DNA from 2 places in the Fictibacillus iocasae genome. Region 2 is predicted to be linked to the other one. Evidence: a T-box and tRNA genes for the amino acid it is inferred to sense, from the RefSeq annotation. Region 2 holds a T-box; the other holds one or more tRNA genes.
What was found. The T-box of region 2 lies ahead of thrS (threonine--tRNA ligase). A T-box ahead of a tRNA ligase gene usually reads a tRNA of that ligase, here a tRNA-Thr.
Positions count from the first base shown of each region.

Region 1: it encodes a tRNA-Thr, which carries the amino acid that the T-box ahead of thrS (threonine--tRNA ligase) is inferred to sense. The anticodon was not compared.

Region 1 covers NZ_JBHTCP010000048.1:112,603-122,677, reverse strand. The annotation lists partial or broken rRNA gene rrf (5S ribosomal RNA) at 1-52, shown strand, start outside; tRNA gene ACFQPF_RS15100 (tRNA-Asn) at 65-139, shown strand; tRNA gene ACFQPF_RS15095 (tRNA-Ser) at 142-233, shown strand; tRNA gene ACFQPF_RS15090 (tRNA-Glu) at 253-327, shown strand; tRNA gene ACFQPF_RS15085 (tRNA-Val) at 347-422, shown strand; tRNA gene ACFQPF_RS15080 (tRNA-Met) at 591-667, shown strand; tRNA gene ACFQPF_RS15075 (tRNA-Asp) at 743-818, shown strand; tRNA gene ACFQPF_RS15070 (tRNA-Phe) at 822-897, shown strand; tRNA gene ACFQPF_RS15065 (tRNA-Thr) at 914-989, shown strand; tRNA gene ACFQPF_RS15060 (tRNA-Tyr) at 1,096-1,180, shown strand; tRNA gene ACFQPF_RS15055 (tRNA-Trp) at 1,215-1,288, shown strand; tRNA gene ACFQPF_RS15050 (tRNA-His) at 1,309-1,384, shown strand; tRNA gene ACFQPF_RS15045 (tRNA-Gln) at 1,389-1,463, shown strand; tRNA gene ACFQPF_RS15040 (tRNA-Gly) at 1,473-1,547, shown strand; tRNA gene ACFQPF_RS15035 (tRNA-Cys) at 1,565-1,638, shown strand; tRNA gene ACFQPF_RS15030 (tRNA-Leu) at 1,680-1,764, shown strand; gene ACFQPF_RS15025 (hypothetical protein) at 1,919-2,269, opposite strand; gene ACFQPF_RS15020 (B3/B4 domain-containing protein) at 2,455-3,117, opposite strand; gene queG (tRNA epoxyqueuosine(34) reductase QueG) at 3,189-4,334, shown strand; gene ACFQPF_RS15010 (methylated-DNA--[protein]-cysteine S-methyltransferase) at 4,396-4,932, shown strand; gene ACFQPF_RS15005 (amidase domain-containing protein) at 5,004-5,885, shown strand; gene trmL (tRNA (uridine(34)/cytosine(34)/5-carboxymethylaminomethyluridine(34)-2'-O)-methyltransferase TrmL) at 6,021-6,497, shown strand; gene ACFQPF_RS14995 (DUF5366 family protein) at 7,307-7,867, shown strand; gene ACFQPF_RS14990 (transglycosylase domain-containing protein) at 7,888-9,720, opposite strand; gene ACFQPF_RS14985 (PrkA family serine protein kinase) at 9,893-10,075, shown strand, end outside.
Region 2 covers NZ_JBHTCP010000012.1:136,688-146,762, reverse strand. The annotation lists gene ACFQPF_RS06625 (hypothetical protein) at 1-287, opposite strand, end outside; gene ACFQPF_RS06620 (Crp/Fnr family transcriptional regulator) at 442-1,164, shown strand; gene ACFQPF_RS06615 (basic amino acid ABC transporter substrate-binding protein) at 1,283-2,059, shown strand; gene ACFQPF_RS06610 (amino acid ABC transporter permease) at 2,077-2,733, shown strand; gene ytxC (sporulation protein YtxC) at 2,872-3,699, shown strand; T-box leader at 3,766-3,992, shown strand; gene thrS (threonine--tRNA ligase) at 4,046-5,953, shown strand; ribosomal protein L20 leader region at 6,738-6,868, shown strand; gene infC (translation initiation factor IF-3) at 6,929-7,432, shown strand; gene rpmI (50S ribosomal protein L35) at 7,456-7,659, shown strand; gene rplT (50S ribosomal protein L20) at 7,689-8,048, shown strand; gene ACFQPF_RS06580 (DUF1294 domain-containing protein) at 8,112-8,363, shown strand; gene ACFQPF_RS06575 (cytochrome d ubiquinol oxidase subunit II) at 8,365-9,390, opposite strand; gene ACFQPF_RS06570 (cytochrome ubiquinol oxidase subunit I) at 9,407-10,075, opposite strand, start outside.

The DNA.
Region 1 (10,075 bases), on a different contig from region 2:
GCGCCGATGGTAGTTGGGGGTTTCCCCCTGTAAGAGTAGGACGTGGCCGGGCTGTACTACATATTCCACAGTAGCTCAGTGGTAGAGCTATCGGCTGTTAACCGATCGGTCGCAGGTTCGAGTCCTGCCTGTGGAGCCATTGGAGAGCTGTCCGAGAGGTCGAAGGAGCACGATTGGAAATCGTGTATACGGTCAACCCCGTATCAAGGGTTCGAATCCCTTGCTCTCCGCCATGAATACATATAAAATATCGGCCCATTGGTCAAGCGGTTAAGACACCGCCCTTTCACGGCGGTAACACGGGTTCGAATCCCGTATGGGTCACCAATTCACAACTTTAAAATCCGGAGGATTAGCTCAGCTGGGAGAGCACCTGCCTTACAAGCAGGGGGTCGGCGGTTCGATCCCGTCATCCTCCACCATTTATTCTTTCAAAAACACCATTGCATGCATCAATGCAGGGGTGGAGCATGGAGCGTAATCATCAGTGATTACACGGCGACATGTTTCGACGCATCTACTACTTTGGTTATGCGTGTAGAGGAAGAAACAACAAACGCGGACTCATCATCCGTAAGCATACTCATTGTCGCGGGGTGGAGCAGTCTGGTAGCTCGTCGGGCTCATAACCCGAAGGTCGCAGGTTCAAATCCTGTCCCCGCAACCAATTTTATTTTATGAACTGCGTCGATTAACACCTAGCTCATAAAATATCAGAAGTACCGTTTAGGTACAACCAAATGGATCCGTGGTGTAGTGGTTAACATGCCTGCCTGTCACGCAGGAGATCGCCGGTTCGACCCCGGTCGGGTCCGCCATTTGGCTCGGTAGCTCAGTCGGTAGAGCAGAGGACTGAAAATCCTCGTGTCGGCGGTTCGATTCCGTCCCGAGCCACCATATTTTTAACTCTTGAGCCGGTTTAGCTCAATTGGTAGAGCAACTGACTTGTAATCAGTAGGTTGGGGGTTCAAGTCCTCTAGCCGGCACCATCACTTTTTTATTAGTGAAGATGCTGCAAAGAGTGATCAGTCAACAAAAAAATTCACTCTTGAAAAATCAGCAAACATGAATTAAAATAGTATTTGTCTCTCATGTGGAGGGGTAGCGAAGTGGCTAAACGCGGCGGACTGTAAATCCGCTCCCTCAGGGTTCGGCGGTTCGAATCCGTCCCCCTCCACCATTCTTTTTTGACAGACAAACACAATACCTTTTATAGGGGCATAGTTTAAAGGTAGAACGAAGGTCTCCAAAACCTTTGGTGTGGGTTCGATTCCTACTGCCCCTGCCATTTACATCTTAGATATTCTGGCGGTCGTGGCGAAGTGGTTAACGCATCGGATTGTGGTTCCGACATTCGGGGGTTCGATTCCCCTCGATCGCCCCATTATTGGGCTATAGCCAAGCGGTAAGGCAACGGACTTTGACTCCGTCACGCGTAGGTTCGAATCCTGCTAGCCCAGCCATTTTTATATGCGGAAGTAGTTCAGTGGTAGAATACCACCTTGCCAAGGTGGGGGTCGCGGGTTCGAATCCCGTCTTCCGCTCCATTTTTTTATTTTATAACGGCGGCATAGCCAAGTGGTAAGGCACGGGTCTGCAAAACCTTTACCCCCGGTTCGAGTCCGGGTGCCGCCTCCATTTTAATTTTAGCAGCAAGCAGCACTTATTTTCGATTCCATGCCGGTGTGGCGGAATTGGCAGACGCGCACGACTCAAAATCGTGTTCCTTCTGGAGTGCCGGTTCGACCCCGGCCACCGGTACCATTTTACTTCCTTATACAAACAATCAATGACGGTTTCTACACTTAGTAGAGGCCGTTTTTTAATTACAGTTTGTGCCATAAGCAACATGCTAGAAAAATGGATGAAGGTATGTAAATGCTGCCGATTATCAGTCGGCAGCTTGTCCGCACGTCTATTACGGTATAGGAGTAATCGCGGTTAGTTCAGTTAACTCAGGACGGACGAGGTATCCAATGGATTCGTCAAGATCATTGGCGAATCGAAACGTTGCGGAAAAATCGTTGGAAGGAAACACATCAATCTGAAACTCAACAGCGTCTGTAAAGCCGATGGAATATGTCCGCGTAGCAAACTCTCCCGGATCAATCGTGAACGTTTCGGATACGAAAGGGGTTCTTGTGCCATCTGTTTCTAAAATGAATGCTTGCATGATAACCGTCTGCTGTGCAGCTGCATCTTCGTTAATAATATCTACTGTTACTGTACTTCCTGCCTCTCTTAAAGGCCCAGTCGTTAAAGCTGCCATTGTACATCACTCCTTTCAAGTACAAGGTACGATATTCTATGACAGCTCCATCATCATGGCTTGTACAATTGCCAAATAAATAGAAAAATTTACTGAGTGAAGTACTTTTTTCAGACTGGCATGACTATATATATAACAAGCTAGTTGTAGGTTTTAATAAAGCACTTCCCTCGGGAAGTGCTTTATTACGTAAGAAGCGCGATATGAGCCTCTCCGCCGTGAACTTGTGTAAACATTTGAGCGATGGATGTTAGAAGCTGTTCCGCATTTTCTGGCTCTAATGACGGAGGAAGATAGATAATATGCAAGGCCTCTTTTGCCTGCTCTGTCATCATAGTCCGTTTAGAATCAACGATAGGGCTTCCGAATGCTCCTTTCGCATCACAGCTGACAAGCTTTCCTTCCATGTTCATTAAACGACCGTTTAACCCTTCATATTCGTCTTGCGCGTTACCGAGCCGGATCTCGACATCCCCATCGATCATTTTGGCATCGTATATGCCGAGTGGCAGTGCATGGCGCAGAGAAAAGAAGTTATTAACATCCACAGCACTGTTTACAGGGCTGAGGTCTTTACCTGTCAGTACTCGGCGGAGCAGTGCTTCTGACGCAGGTCTGTACCGGGAAGGATCTGTTCCGAGAGACTTGAAAACATCGCGGTATTCTTTAATATACGGCCAGTCTGATGGCTGTTTATCCTCAAGACGGATGGATTCAGTGAATAGCTGGAAACGGCCTTTAATCATTTGCGGAGAATCCCCAACCGCGATATGATGGTAGGTAATGAATCCGATTTTAAAGCCGGGGACAAGCTGTTTGACAGCAGGGCTGATCGTCCCTTTTTTCATAATGTGCACCACCCTTTTTATTCACAAGTGTACCATATATTGAATAAATCTTGCAGAAAGGAGGACGCAGCATGACAGGCGCCCAGTTAAAGGAAGAGATAATCGCATATAGTAAAACAATCGGCATTGATAAGATCGGCTTTGCAGCGGCAGACGTGTTTTTGCAGCTGAAAGCAAGGCTGATTACTCAGCAGGAGCTTGGATACCAGTCAGGTTTTGAAGAGCCGGATATTGAAAAGCGGACGAACCCAAAACGGCTTCTATCAGGTGCGTCCTCCATCATTTCGATCGCTCTGGCGTATCCATCTAAAATGAAAGACGCTCCGAAAAGTGTGAAAGGAGCAAGGCGGGGCATTTTTTGCCGAGCCTCATGGGGAAGGGATTATCACCATGTGCTGCGGGAAAAGCTGCAGCTGCTGGAAGCATTCATTTTGGAGAAACATCCGGATGCCGCCGTGAAGTCGATGGTCGATACAGGAGAGCTGTCCGACCGGGCAGTCGCCGAGAGAGCGGGAATTGGCTGGACCGGAAAGAACTGTGCGATCATTACACCTGAATTCGGTTCTTATGTGTATTTAGGAGAATTAATCACGAACATCGCGATTCCGCCTGACACGCCGATGGAAGATCAGTGTGGATCTTGCAATATATGCGTCGAGGCATGCCCGACAGGAGCGCTCGTACAGGGGGGGCAGCTTGATTCAAACAAATGTGTGGCCTACCTGACACAGACAAAAGATTTTATGCCAGATGAGTACCGTTCTAAGATAGGAAACCGGCTCTACGGCTGCGATACGTGCCAGACGGTGTGTCCAGAAAATAAGAAAAAGGATTTCCATCTTCATCCGGAGATGGAGCCGGATCCAGAACTGGCAAAGCCACTGCTTCGTCCCTTGCTTACAATCAGCAACCGGGAATTTAAGGAGAAGTTTGGCCATGTATCAGGGTCTTGGCGCGGGAAAAAACCGATACAGCGGAACGCCATTTTGGCTCTTGCTCATTTTAAAGACAATTCTGCGGTTTCTGATCTTGTGCATGTTATGACAAAAGACCCGCGGCCTGTCATGCGCGGAACGGCAGCATGGGCGCTTGGTAAAATAGGCGGAGAAAATACAGAGAATCATCTTATAGTGGCAAAAGAAAACGAAAAAGATGAGAAAGTGCTTACAGAGATAGAAAAAGGGCTAAAAATGATGAAAAATGAACAAATTTCATAATCGCAAAAGTTACTCATGTCGGATAGTATAAAGGACAAGTAACGAAGAAGAAGGGATATGTATGTGTCAGATAAAAACCGTACTCTACTACGAGGAATGTGAAAGCATAATTGGTCCGCTTACGATTATTTCTACCGATAAGGGGATCTGCCGGCTGGACTTTGGCACATTAAACGAAAATACTCCATCGCTTCAGGCATGGATGGCTAAGTATTTTATTAAAGGAGAGCTCGTTCATGCTCCTTTAAAATTAGCAGCCGCAACAGAACAGTTAAGAAATTATTTTAACGGAACACTTAGAGAATTTGCTCTAGAGTATGATTTATACGGAACACCTTTCCAGAAAAAAGTTTGGGAGCAGCTAACGTCTATACCATATGGATCAACGTGCTCCTATAAGGAAGTGGCATCCGGAATCGGTGCACCAAAAGCGGTTAGAGCCGTCGGGTCGGCCAATAACCAGAACCCTGTGCCGGTATTCATTCCATGCCACCGTGTCATTGGCTCCAATGGTGCGCTTGTTGGCTATGGCGGAGGTTTGGATAAGAAAGAAATACTGCTCTCCATCGAGCATACTAGCTGCCAGAAATCCTCGTAGAACCCATTTTGCGGGTTCTTTTTTTTTGCCGTTTTCTCATATGTTAATAAAGCAGAGAGGAGTGGCCGTTCATGTGGACGAATATACTGAAAAATTATATACAAACACAGTCTCAATGGATGATTGGCAGCGAGCGTACATCGAGAGTCTTTTATATGGTGAAGGAACAGGAAAGTTTTTTGCGAAAAAAAGAGATGCTCAAAGAACGAAAGGCGAGCATCGTCAATAATCAGACGAGCGGTTCGATCATTCGGACACAGGAAGCAGACGGGAAGACACAGGTCGACTATCTGGTGCACCATAGCCTGCTGATCAAGCAAGGCTATGACTTTTATGTAGAAGAGCTTGTTCAGGAAAGGCGCAGTGTGTTTGAAGATGATGTCATGCTGAGCGATGGCCCAATCATTGAAGAAGGAAGTTCAACCGACGCCAGTAAAATCGACCGCGATATGTCTCCGCCCGATTTCCGCAAAGGCATCTATCAGCGGATGGAAGCCGTAAAGTATGCCGAGCGGTGGTGGAATTCGCATAACCCTTCATTCAAAAATTTCGATGTGAACTGTACGAACTATGTCTCGCAATGCATTAACGCAGGCGGTATACAGATGACAAACCATGGCGTCCGTTCAAAAGGGTGGTGGATGAGAAACAATAACTGGAGCTATTCGTGGAGTGTGGCGAACGCATTTCGCTGGTATTTGAGCGGATCGCGCACTGGGCTTGTCGCAGAAGAAAAATATTCTGCCAGCCAGCTGCTTCCCGGTGACATCGTATGCTATGATTTTGACGGTGATGGCAGGTGGGAGCACAGCACGATTGTAGTGGCGAAGGATCCGATGGGAGAACCGCTCGTTAACGCCAACACCACTAACAGCCGCATGCGCTACTGGGGATACGAGGATTCCACAGCATACACGAAGCGGATTCAATATAAGTTCTTTCATATCGTATAAAGTGCAGAAAGCATGGGGTCCGGTACCATCATCGGAAAATTGGCGTTATCGCTAAATTTTCATGAAATGGTACCGGACCCTTTCGCTGTTGCGTGCTATAATAGTCGAAGCAATCATTAATAAGAGGTGAGCTTTTTGGCTATTCATGTTGTACTCTATCAGCCGGAAATACCGGCGAACACTGGCAATATCGCAAGAACATGTGCAGGAACAGACACGCACCTGCATCTGATCCGCCCGCTCGGGTTCTCAACCGATGATAAATACTTAAAGCGTGCAGGGCTGGATTACTGGGAGCACGTCAACTTGACGTATTATAATGACATACAAGAACTCTTCGACCGATACCCTGATGGCAAGTTTCACTTTGTCACGAAATTCGGAGAGAGAAACCATACAGACTTTGACTATACCAATCGAGAAGAAGATTACTTCTTCATCTTCGGAAAAGAAACAACAGGACTGCCGCGGGAACTGATCGACAGCAACATGGACACATGCATGCGGCTGCCGATGAACGAAAACATCCGCTCCCTAAACCTATCCAACACAGCAGCCATCCTCATATACGAAGCCCTAAGACAACAAGACTACCCAAACCTGAGGAAATAAACATAGTGCGGATGGCTGGATAACATGCATGGTGGAAAGAGGTTTTGACATTGAAAGCTAGATGTAATACTTCCGTGAACTTTGTGTGGATATTACCTTTATCTTAGTACTTGTCGTTTCTTCTATGAATGCTTCATGACTAGGTTGATTGGAGTGAAAGGCGCAGACTCCAGCGGGATGAGTGAGACAGGTGAGACAGGTGAGACCTTCCGAAGGTGCTGGCGGCGGAAGGGCTAGCCCCTTGAGGTCAAATGAGAAAGTGCCCGATAAGTCAAAGAGCGATTTTCTCGGTCCCTTCCTCATTTGCTTGCCCTAGGCTGAACGAGCCATCCCTGCTTTTCGCCACGCCCCTCTGGATAAGCGTGCGCCTGTAACGGAAATCAACCATATCACAGATTTCATCAAAACTAACAAGAATACTAAATACCTAAATAAAAAAACGCCCCAAAACATCGGGGCGTTTTCATATGTATGCGTATTAGTTCTTTCCAGGGCGGTCATTGTAGCCCGCTGTAAAGATGGCAGTTAAGAACGTAAGCATGACAAGCAGTATGAGAATAAAGCTCATTTTACCGTCCTCCTTTTGCATAAGTCTTTCCTTGTATCCTTTTTTTACACTATAGGAAATATACCTTTTTTGCAACGATGATTTATTGACGTGGCAAAAAGTTAAAGTCCATAGTATAAGTGCAACTAAGGCTGACGAGTCAACCAAGTTTTCTTTATTATAAAGGAAAAAGAAAGCGCTGTGAATCTAAAATGAGTATAATGAGGACAGGATTTATGCAGAAAGGGGTACATCATCTGTTTTGAAGAAGAATGTATACATCACCGGGTACTTGCCGCTGTTTTCCATCATCCTGTTCAGCAGCGCATTTGCCATACATATTGAAAGACTGCTAATTAGTAAACTGAAATTTTTCGGCGTTTATCAAGGGATGCGGGAACTGTTCTCCGCCCAGACGATTCACCTTTCAGCGGGCTTCTGTCTGTTTCTCCTGTTCTTCATGACCTTCGCGGCGCTCAAGCTGCTGTCAGACTCATGTATGCAGCTTGGGTTGTTTTTCTTTTCTATGGATAAAGAGGGCGATACCCTTCGACTGACGAGGCAGGGAGGCTGGATATTCTTTGGCGGCGCGATGGCAGCCGTCGTGCTGAACTTCAGCCTCACCATCATCCTTATACTTTTCGCAGCATCAGCGCTCGTCTATTTCTTTTACTTCCTGCTAAAAGCAAGTACGTATATGAACTCTGTGAACATTATGGGAATGGTGTTTTTGCAGCTGTTCTTCTGGGCCGCATTCGGCTTGGTGACCGCCTATACCGTCGTCAGGCTGTATAACGCGCTCATGGCCGGAATCGCCTCATAACCTTAAGTTGAAATGGACATTTACCGGTTATGAGCGAAGGACATGACATCGCGCCATATGCCGATCTGCGGCTGTATGCCCTCTACAAAGCGGATGGAAGCAGGCTGATCACGACCGATCCAGACACCGGCCGTATACCGGTCGGTTAAACCGACGAACCATAAGTCGTTTACATTATTCGTTGTTCCCGTTTTGCCTCCGATATAAGATGATCCGGCAAACGAAGCACGGCGAGCTGTACCAGACGACACAACCATGCTGAGCAATGCTCTCATCTTCTCATTCGTGTCCGGCCTCCATACAGGAGTGCTGGACTTTTTCCATTGATAGAGAACTTGGCCATCTCTTGATTTCACCGAACGTATGGCGTGAGGAGCCGTATAGATGCCATTGGATGCATACGTGCTATAAGCCGAAGTCAATTCCAGCGGTGAAAAGCCGAACTCAAAACCGCCTAACGCAGCCGGCAGACGATGATCATTGGTAGAGATGCCGCCAAAGTGAAACGGCTCCAAATAATTAAACGATTGTTTAACACCCGTCGTTTGTAAAAGGCGGACAGCTGGTGTGTTCACGGAAAATGCCAGAGCTTGGCTCAGCGGCATGCGGCCATACACCGCGCCTCCATAATTTTGCGGACAATAGCCGTTGTTACAGAAGGGCCCTGCATTGATTAATGTGCCTCCGCTTGCTTTGAACGTATCAATATATGGCGTATACACCAGAAGTGGCTTAATCGCCGAACCTGGCTGACGCCGGCTTTCATAGGCACGGTTAAAGTCTGTATAGTTGGATTTCTTGCCGCCTGACAGAGCAATGATTTCATGCTGTTTGTGATCGACAACAGCGACCGCGCCTTCCACCTCTTGATAAGGCAGCCGGTTGACAAGTGACTGTTCTGCTTTTGCTTGTAACGAAGGATCCAGTGCGGTTTCAATGACAATTCCTTCACCGATGAGCCGTTCCGTTTCCTTGCTCAATGCTTTTCCTTTGAGCTCTGGTCGACTATCGGCTAGCAGCTGCTGAAACTCATCTCTCACGTAAGCGGCAAACCCGGGAAAGCTTCTATAAGGCAGATTCTGCTGTACCTCGATTTTTTCTTGCCACGCAGCGGCATGCTCTGCGTGCTTAATATTCTTCTGTTCTAGCATCTTATCTAAAATCCACTTTTGCCGTTTCTTTGTGTTCTCCAGCTTTGTCACAGGATTATAGAGGGAGGGGTTATTCGGTATAGAGGCGAGCAGGGCGGTTTCACCGAGTGTGAGCTCACTGGCACGCTTGCCCAAGTAATAACGGCTCGCTGTTTCAATGCCATATACACCGTTCTGAAAATAGATCGTGTTCACGTACAGCTCCAGAATTTTTTCCTTGCTGAGCGTTTTTTCAATCTGATAGGAGATCAACAGCTCCTTCAGCTTCCGGTCATAGGTCTGGTCATGATTGAGAAACATGTTTCGTGCGAGCTGCTGTGTAATGGTGCTCGCGCCTTCCTGGATACCGCCGCCTTTCAGATTTGTAACCAGGGCGCGTGCGATCGCCTTACCATCAATGCCATGGTGTGTGAGGAAATCCTGATCCTCTGTGGCTATAAAGCTCTGAATCACTCTTTTAGGTATCTGTTCATACGCAATGTAAATTCTGTTCTCTGTTCCCCTAAATTCGAAGAACACGTTGCCGCTGCTGTCCAAGGCTGTGCTGTTCTTTTCCAGCGGATAGCGGGAAACATCTGCGATGGAACGCACCGTCTGATCAATGGGGGTGTAGCGTTGTATTTCCTGTTTTAATCCTATACATGCAAGCGCCACAATTCCGAGCAGAAAAAGGGACGCAGCAAAACCGAACAAACGACTCATGATGCACCTCTAGCGTGTTAAAAGTTGATGTATGCCTATTTTACCATGCAGGCTCGCATGGGAAGGAAATAATCTCCTTATCTGAAAATAATGTTTCGACCGAATGATTACGGACATCCTCGCATAGAGTAGATTAACACTTGATGGAGCCAAAAAATCAAGGGAGGTACTCATGGATATTTTATCGAAAATACAATCGCACCGTGAGGAGGAGCAGCGTCTTGTCTGGGAAGGTACTTTTGCCGAGTATCTAGATATCTTAAAAGAGCGGCCGCATGTCGCCCAATCAGCACACTCCCGCGTATATAACATGATCAAAGACGCTGGCATTGATAACTCTAACGGTCAGAAGAAG
Region 2 (10,075 bases):
TTCCTCGGCAGGCACTCCATGCTTTCGTGCAGCAGCCAGATGTCGGTTTCTTTACAGAGTGTCAGCGCGGTGTGAAGACCAGCAAGCACGCTGCCTCTATGATTGTAATAGCTTAGTATTCGGGCGGCAGACTGTACGGCCGGCAAATAGTCCATCGGTGAGTCCGTGATGACCATCACCTCCGGAACCATCTGTTTCAAATGGCGGATCTGCTCAACAATCACAGGCTTCCTATTTTGATAAATCACACCCTTGTCTACGTCTGTTAAAATGACAGCAGAAGTCATGAAAAATCACCTCCTTATCCATATCCTACTGAAACGAGAAAGAACGCGCTGTATCATTTCTCACACATTTGACACATTAGGTGTGACAAAAATCACACCACAGAGAAAATTTGTGGATTATAATGGAAACATGAAAGCCGGGAGGGATGCTTCGGTGGGTGCCTGTAAAGACCAAAATTATTGTGCATATCAAAATACAGATATATTTTCAGATAAAACGTTTCAATTGTTAAAAGACGTGATGTACAGCCAAAGGATTGAAAAAGATCAATACTTGTTTCTCGATGACGATACGGCCAACAAGCTTTATTATGTCAAGCAAGGGCAGATTAAAATAACAAAGATGAATGAAGATGGAAAAGAGCTTGTTTTGTACATCTTCCAGGATGGTGACTTGATTGGTGAGATCGCCAACAGCGGTGAAGCACGTTATAGCTTCAGTGCGAAGGCTTCGAGGGACACAGAAGTTGGTGTCATCCAGCAGAAGGATCTGGAAACATTGATTTGGCAGCACGGCGATGTAGCCGTCGAGTTCATGCGCTGGATGGGAATCATGCACAAGATCACTCGCTCCAAGTTCAGAGATCTTATGCTGTATGGGAAGAATGGAGCGCTATGCTCCACGCTTATCCGCCTTTCCAACTCCTATGGCAAAATGACGCCAAACGGTATTGTTCTGTCAAATAAATTCACGAACACCGAGCTAGCAGAGCTTGTTGGGACATCAAGAGAGACAGTGAACCGGATGCTCAGCCAGCTGAAAAAAGAAAAGGTTATCCAAACAAAGAGCGATGGTACGATCACCATCACGGATTTAGCGTTTTTAAAGGAAGCCTGCCACTGTGAGGATTGCCCGAAAGTAATTTGCCGAATATAGAATAAAGACGAGTGTGAATCATGCACTCGTCTTTTTGTGACAAAAAATATTTAGAATTTTCTTATTTAACTGAAAAATTATGTATAATAGAAGTAGATTTTAAAAAAGGGGGATAAATATGAGAAAACAGACGGTATTTTCAGTAGTTGTGATGGTGGCCATGCTTCTTCTAGCGGCATGTTCAGACAGTGGAGACGGGAAGGTAATTGTAGCGACTGACGCGGCTTATGCCCCATTTGAGTTTTTGAAGGATGGAAAGATGACAGGCTTTGACATTGAACTGCTTGAGGCGGTCATGAAAGAGGCTGGTGTTGAATACGAAGTGAAAAACACCGGATGGGAACCGTTGTTCACGTCATTGAACAACAAAGAAGTACAAGCTGGCATCTCGGCTATCACCATTAATGATAAGCGATTGAAAACGTATGACTTTTCAGATCCATACTTTGAGTCGGTGAATATGATCTTGACGAAAGAAGATTCTGAGATTACGTCAGCAAAAGATCTAGAAGGAAAGAATGTTGGGGTGCAGAACGGAACAACAGGACAGGAAGCACTTGAGAAGCTGTTCGGAAAAAACAACAGCAACATTAAAAAATACAAAAGCAACGTGCTGGCCATCCAATCGCTTATGAACGGTGAAGTGGAAGCGGTTGTGGCTGATAATGGCGTTGTTCAAGAATACGTAAAAAACAATCCTGACAAAAAGGTAAAGTCGGTTGAGGATAAGACAAACTTTGAAAGCGAATTTTACGGCATTATCTTCCCGAAAAAATCGGAGCATGTCGATGATGTGAACAAAGGCTTGAAAAAGGTGATCGAAAGTGGGAAGTATGCGGAGATTTATAAAAAATGGTTTGGTGAGGAGCCAGATGTTGAAGTCTTGAAAAAATAGGCGAGAGGTGAAGCTTCATGGGTGATTCAATTCAACTTATCGCCGAGTATGCTCCCTTTTTCCTGAAGGGAGCCGGCTATACCGTTTTAATTTCCTTGCTCAGCATTGTTTTCGGCACCGTACTCGGCCTCTTTATCGGCCTTGGCAAAATGTCGCCGAACAAGCTGATCAGCGCTCCGTTTCGGGCATACATCACGTTTTTCAGGGGAACACCGCTGCTCGTGCAGCTTCTTCTGATACACGCTGCTCTCATGCCGATTTTCATGAGTCCGCCAAAGGTCTTTCTGTCTGTCGTTGTTGCGCTTTCGTTAAACGCAGCGGCCTATATCGCGGAAATATTCCGCGCAGGCATCCAGTCAATTGATAAAGGACAGATGGAAGCGGCCAGGACGCTCGGCATGTCTCACCGTCAGGCGATGAGGCATATCATCCTGCCGCAAGCCTCCAAGCGGATGATTCCGCCGCTTGGCAATGAATTTATTGTATTGATCAAAGAATCGTCCTTAGCCTCCATTCTTGCGCTCCCAGAACTTATGTATTGGGGAAACGCCATGATGGCAGAGTATTATAAACCATGGGAGCCATTTTTAACAGTAGCTTTCATCTATTTAATGCTGACACTCGGCCTTGCTTACGTACTGGGAAAAGTAGAAAAAAAGCTTGTTGCCGAATAAGATTCGTTCTCACACCCTTGATGTTTTTTGTCAAAGGGTGTTTTTTTTATGTGCAGGACAAGAATCAATCATGTTTCATGACCAGGTCCCATATATTGAAAGCAGAAGCAGTATGGGGAGGGACTATTATTGACGGTCATGATTTATTTTCAAGAACAAGAAGCAGCAGCAACTGCTTTTAATAGATTGAACAGTAAGACAGGCATACAAGCGTTGAAAGATGAGCCTCCCTGGTGCATGGAAGCTGAAGCTGTAGGTGATAAACTGGCAAAAATGATGGCGGAGACCACACGAACTCTTTTGGAGCGCCGAAAGCTGCTGCATATCATCCAGCATCAATTTCTTTTTAATGAAGAAGAAGCTAACGTGATTGCATCCGTTGCACAAAGCCTTATTTCCGGTGAAATAGAGGGGATACCTGAAGTTCATCAGTTGCCTGAACTGGGGGTTCATGTATACGATGCTTGGAGAAAATTCTTAAGTAACCCGCCGCAAGAGTTTTATTTTGAAGCGGTGATTATGTTCAGGCTGAAACAATACGACACGATTCTGAGAAGCTATGCGGAATGTGCGATCGATGAATACAAGATGGAGCTGGAATATCAGATGTTCATCGACCATATTCGGCGCTGTGTGGAGAGGCAGCGGACATATGAGAAACACGTTACGGTCGTTTATAATGGAGATTTTCTGCTGCTAGACAGTATGATGCAGCCTTTTTCGAAGGGGCAGATCAGCGAGCTGTATGAGAAATCACTGTTAATCACGAAAGAGATCGACCTGGATGAACGCGTGCTCGGTCCCCTTGTTGCCCTAGCTCCTGAGAGGATTACCGTCTACACAGAGCACTTTGATCATGCCCTCCTCCATACGATACAGAATATATTTGAAGAGAAAATGTCTCTTCAGCACCTGTCATGCCTTCCAAAAAAGAAAAAACGTATAAACCTCAGAAAAAAGTCATAAACTGTCATCCATACACTTGATTTTCTTAATTATCGTGCATATAATGTTTATATCAATCAAATCTTTTTATCAGTTTTGATAAGGACAAGAAGCATTTTTACGGTTTTTAGAGAGGGAAGCCTTGGCTGTAAGCTTCCTAACACGAAAAATGGCTTTACCCCCTTTGAACTTCAGCGGTGAACATGTATGGAGTAATCGCTGACGGATGCAGGCCGTTACCCTGTCCGAGTGCCGCAGATGGTTTTATTTGCGGAACAAGGGTGGAACCGCGAGATTTAACACTCGTCCCTTCTATTTAGGGACGGGTGTTTTTTATTTTGTACTTAAAAAAAGGAGAGAGAAAATCATGTCTATTCAACTGACATTTCCGGATGGTTCAGTCCGCGAATTCGAAAGCGGCGTTACGCCGGAACAAGTAGCAGAAAGCATCAGCCCAAGCTTAAAAAAGAAAGCCGTAGCCGGCAAAATCGACGGTGAGCTTTATGACTTCACACGTCCTATTGAAAACAACGCAGCGATTGAAATCGTCATGCATGATTCAAGTGAAGGTTTGGAAATGACTCGCCATACGAACGCGCACGTTTTAGCACAGGCGTTAAAAAGGCTGTATCCGGATGTTAAGCTTGGAATCGGTCCTGTGATCGAGAACGGCTTCTATTACGACGTAGACATGGAGCACACATTAACACCTGAGGATCTTCCGGTTATCGAAAAAGAAATGAAGAAAATCGTTAACGAAAACCTGCCCCTTGTTCGTAAAGAAGTGAGCCGTTCTGAGGCGATGGCCATCTTTGAAGGCATCAACGACCATTTGAAGCTTGAGCTGATTCGCGACCTTCCTGAGGATGCGGTCATCACAATCTACGAGCAGGGTGAGTTCTTTGACCTTTGCCGCGGTCCGCATGTTCCTTCAACAGGGAAGGTGAAATCCTTCAAACTGATGAGCACATCCGGAGCTTATTGGAGAGGGAACAGCGACAACCAGATGCTTCAGCGCATTTATGGCATCTCGTTCTTGAACCAGAAAGAGCTGGATGAACACCTCCACTTTATTGAAGAAGCGCAAAAACGCGACCACCGCAAGCTTGGAAAGGAACTTGAACTGTTCATGTTCTCTGAAGAAGCACCAGGTATGCCGTTTTATCTTCCGAACGGACAGATCATCCGTACAGAGCTTGAAAGCTTCTCCCGACAGCTGCAGATGAAAGCCGATTATGACGAGGTGCGCACACCGTTCATGATGAACCAGCGCCTTTGGGAGCAGTCAGGACACTGGGACCACTATCATGAAAACATGTATTTCTCTGAAGTAGATGACACGAAGTTCGCGATGAAGCCTATGAACTGCCCTGGCCACATGCTAATCTTCAAAAACAAGCTGCATTCATACCGCGATCTTCCGGTTAGAATGGCAGAGTTCGGCCAAGTGCACCGTCACGAATATTCGGGCGCGCTTAACGGAATGATCCGTGTCCGCACGTTCTGTCAGGATGATGCGCACATTTTTGTGACGCCTTCTCAAATCGAAAGTGAGATCAAGAGCGTGTTCCGTCTAGTCGATAAAATTTATAGCACGTTCGGCTTTGAATATTCTGTCGAGCTTTCCACACGCCCTGAAGATTCTATGGGAGACGACAGGCTGTGGGATGAGGCAGAAGGCGCATTGAAAAATGTGCTGGAAGACCTTGGCATGAAGTATCACCTGAATGAAGGCGACGGAGCGTTTTACGGGCCGAAGATCGACTTTCACATTAAAGATGCGCTCAAACGCAGCCACCAGTGTGCGACAATCCAGCTCGACTTCCAGATGCCAGAAAAATTCGACCTGTCTTATGTAGACGAAAACAACCAGAAAGTGCGTCCGGTCGTTATTCACCGTGCTATCTACGGTTCGATTGACCGTTTCCTCGGAATCCTGGTCGAACACTTCGCCGGCGCGTTCCCTGCATGGCTTGCTCCAGTGCAAGTGAAGCTGATCCCGGTATCCGATGTACACAAAGACTACGCGGAGAAGCTTCAGGCAGAACTCAAAGAATCTGGAATCCGCGTAGATATCGACAACCGCAACGAAAAAATGGGCTATAAAATCCGTGAAGCTCAAATGAAGAAAATCCCGTACATGCTCGTGCTCGGCGATCAGGAAATCGCAGATAACGCCGTGAACGTACGTAAATACGGAGAGCAAAAATCAGAAACCATGTCTTTCGAGCAATTCAAGAGTATGGTTATGGAAGTTATTACAGAGAAGAAGTAAATACCACAAAGAAACCGCCATTTTCGAATGGCGGTTTCTTTGTGGTTGGTTTTAGTTTTGGTTCTTGGGCGAAGTGTGGCGAACATGTTCAATGATGTTTTGAACCATCTGGGTGTGGTACCGAGATGTAATTTAGTTCTTAGACATAATAAGTGCGAACATGTTCTTCGAAGCTAACCTGAGGTCCGGTACCGAGATTATGACCTTCGGTATAATGGAGACCTTTATCGGTACCGGACCCCGCTGTGGGAAACTGTGGGCCGCGGGGAAGCAAAAGCTGGTTTTGGTTGTATAGAATGGTTTGGACTAATAAATTTTTTGGGTTGGTTTGGTTCTTTGGCGGAGTGTGGCGAACATGTTCTTCGAAGCTTTCTTCTTGCGGGATGGTACCGTGATGTTATGCCCTTCGGGATAATAAACTTTATTGTGGAACGCTGAAAAGTTTGAGGCATCTTGTTGGAGCAGCTTGATTTCTTCTTGAGTAGGGTTGATTGGAGTGAAAGGTGCCGACTCCTGCGGGATGAGTGATGCAGGTGAGACCCTTCAATGGCGCTTGCGACGAAGGGGCTCACCGCTCACCCCGCGGAAAGCGTGCACCTGTAACGGAAATCAACCTCTTCTTGAATCCTTAACAATACATACATAATTTTTCGTTAAAAAAAGTATTGCATTCTTCTCGGAAGTTTCGTACAATTAATCTCGTTGTGAAAGTTATTTATATGTTTCGTTGACAGAGACACACTTCAAGTGGTATAGTATGTACTGTTATAATAAAATAAAGCATTGTTTCAAGCAGAAGCACCCGCTTCTCACCTGATTGGCGCCAAATGGCAGCTGCCGGGTAAGAAAACGTTAAAAGGCAATTGTGCCGATTATTCGTGTGGGTGGATTATGCGCCGACGCTTTTTTTATTTGTATACATTGGGTACATAGTATCCAGTACTAATTTGGAGGTGACTTACTATTAGTAAGGACATGTCTGTCAATGATGGAATTCGTGCACGCGAAGTCAGACTGATCGGTGCGGATGGAAGCCAGCTCGGTATTAAATCCCGCCAGGAAGCTCTTGATATTGCGGCAAACGCAAATCTTGACCTTGTACTTGTAGCAGCTGCTGCAAAGCCGCCTGTATGCCGAATCATGGACTATGGAAAGTTCAAGTACGAGCAGCAGCGTAAGGATCGTGAAGCGCGTAAAAACCAAAAGATCATTACGACAAAAGAAATTCGTCTAAGCCCGACAATCGAGGAAAACGATTTTAATACGAAGCTTAGAAATGCCCGAAAGTTCCTTGAAAAAGGTGACAAAGTAAAGGCAAGCATCCGATTCCGCGGACGTGCGATCACGCACTCGCAAATCGGGAAAACGGTTTTAGAGAAACTAGCTAAGGAATGCGAGGATGTCTCTACGGTGGAACAGCACCCTAAGATGGAAGGCCGCAGCATGTTCTTAATTCTAGCACCTAAAGCTGAAAAATAATTTTACCAGGGAGGAATCCAATCATGCCTAAAATGAAAACTCATAAAGGTGCTGCTAAGCGCTTTAAAAAGACAGGATCAGGTAAATTGAAGCGTGCGCGTGCGTACACTTCCCACTTGTTTGCGAACAAGTCGACTAAAGCAAAGCGTAAGCTCCGCAAAGCGAAGCTCGTGCACAGCGGTGATTACAAGCGCATCCGCACTTTGCTTACTTACAAGAAACGTTAATCGAACTTAAATTATAGGAGGTTTTCACTATGCCAAGAGTAAAAGGTGGCTACGTAACACGCCGTCGTCGTAAAAAAGTATTGAAATTAGCTAAAGGTTATTTCGGTTCCAAACATAAATTATTTAAAGTTGCTCAACAGCAAGTTTTCAAATCATTAATGTATGCTTACCGTGACCGCCGCCAGAAGAAGCGCGACTTCCGTAAGCTTTGGATCACGCGTATCAACGCAGCTGCACGTACAAACGGTCTTTCTTACAGCCGTCTAATGCACGGTCTTAAGGTTGCTGGCATTGACATCAACCGTAAGATGCTTTCTGAAATCGCGATTTCTGACAGCCAAGCATTTGCTGAACTTGCTTCTAAAGCAAAAGAAAGCCTTAAAGCTTAAGTAGTATCAGAAGAGAGATCATTCTTAAGAATGATCTCTTTTTTTTAGAAGGGAAATGAGATTGTGCTGTTCCTTTATTTGATCATCATGAACGCCGCGGCATATCAGATTATGAAAAAAGATAAAGAAGCGGCGCAAAAAGGCGAATGGAGAACGCCAGAGGCGACGCTTTGGATGTTTGCTTTGATTGGCGGAGCACCAGGAATGTGGCTGTGCATGAAAAAGAAACGCCATAAAACGAAGCATACCTCGTTTGCAACAGGCATTCCTTTACTTAGTGTAGTGACGATGTTTGTTGCCGGCTTGTTTTTATAATCTATTCCTGCTGCAAATAACGCTTATCTTTTAAGAACAGGCGCCAGAATATATAAAAACCGGGTGTGAGAATCGCCATACCCACACCATACATAATCATAAGGGAATAAAACGTCTCTTTTGCAGTGAAGGCTTCATAAATGGTCAAGTCGGGATAGACGATGTACGGAAGGTGCGCCATTCCGTAACCGTAGCTAGCGAGCCCATATTGTGTGACTACACCTAAAAGAGCGAATCGAGGCCGGCCTATGCCCGGCCTTTTTCCTTTTGGCCACCAAAGGCAGGCGTAAGAGAAAAGAAAAGCGATAAAGGACAGGATGAACCAGATTTTCTGTTCGTACAGATTGTTCACGAGCCATTTTGCTTCTGGGTTGATGAACCATAGCGTGATGACAGCTGCGATTAATGTGAGCGGTCCGAGCAGGATCGCGTTCTCCCTAAACAGACGGTAAGCCTTCTCGTTATTGGAGACACGGGAATAATCAGCCAAAAACAAGGAAGACAGAAAAAGCTCGGAAGCTAGTCCGAATAGGACGTACATATAAAGGGAAGGGCTGGTAAGCAGTTTGCCGAGCAACAGAGATTCAGTGCCGCCCGCTTGTTCGATAAATCCGCCCTGACTGATTGGAAGTACTGCGATCAGAAGGGAAGGGATCAAAAGACCGGAAATGCCAGAAATGATGAACATCGTCCGTCTGTACCCTTGAACCGAATAGGAAAACACCATAAATGCACTCCTGATCGCAAGCAGGAATAAGATCAAGCTGACGGGGACGAGCATGACTGTGCCGAGTGTGTAGGCTCCTTTTGGAAAGAAACCGACAAACGCTACGACAAGCAGCACGAGAAAGACGTTCGTCACTTCCCACGTGGGTGAGAGAAAACGGTTGGCGATCTTGCCTGCCATGCTGGAGTGTTTGTTATAGACCATCGCCCAGAAGCCGGATCCGAAATCGATCGATCCAAAAATGCTGTATACGAAAATGAACGTCCACATGATAAGAATCGCCATTACTTGTTCGCTCAATTGTGGTTCCTCCTTTCTAATAAGGACTTGCTTTAGCGAGATCTTTAGAAACCGGATTGCGCTTGAAATAAGCGCGTAAAATTAAGATTGTCAGTACGCCGAGTGTGACGTAAAGAAGAAGGAAAAGGGCGAATAAAGGGCCAAGATCGGCTGCCTTGGTCGCAGCCTCTGCTGTTGTCTGCACGCGGTAGATCGTCCACGGCTGCCTGCCGCTGCAGCTGAAAACCCAGCCGAATTCAATGCAAAGCATAGAGAGAGGACCGGAGAAAACAAGTGTCCACAGCAGCCATTTCGGAAAGCGATTTTCTTGTTCTTTTTTTCGGACAAAAAACCACCAATAAGCAAGTGCCGCTGCTGCTAGTGCGAGCAGCATACTGCCTATTCCTACCATCAAGTTAAATAAGGTGTGCACATATGCAGGAGGCCATGTTTCCCGAGGGAACTCATAAAGCCCTTTTACTTCTGTATCAAACGTTCCGCCGGCAAGCCAGCTGAGGAGCCATGGAATCTCAATGCCATATTTCACTGATTCTGTTTCAGGATCCGTATAGCCACCGATCGCCAAAGGCGCATATCTGGTAGTCTCAAACAGCCCTTCTGCCGCTGCTAGTTTTTCCGGGGAGTGCTGGTGCAGGATCTGAGCCGAATGATGACCGGATATGCTCGATAAGAAGCTCATTGTAAA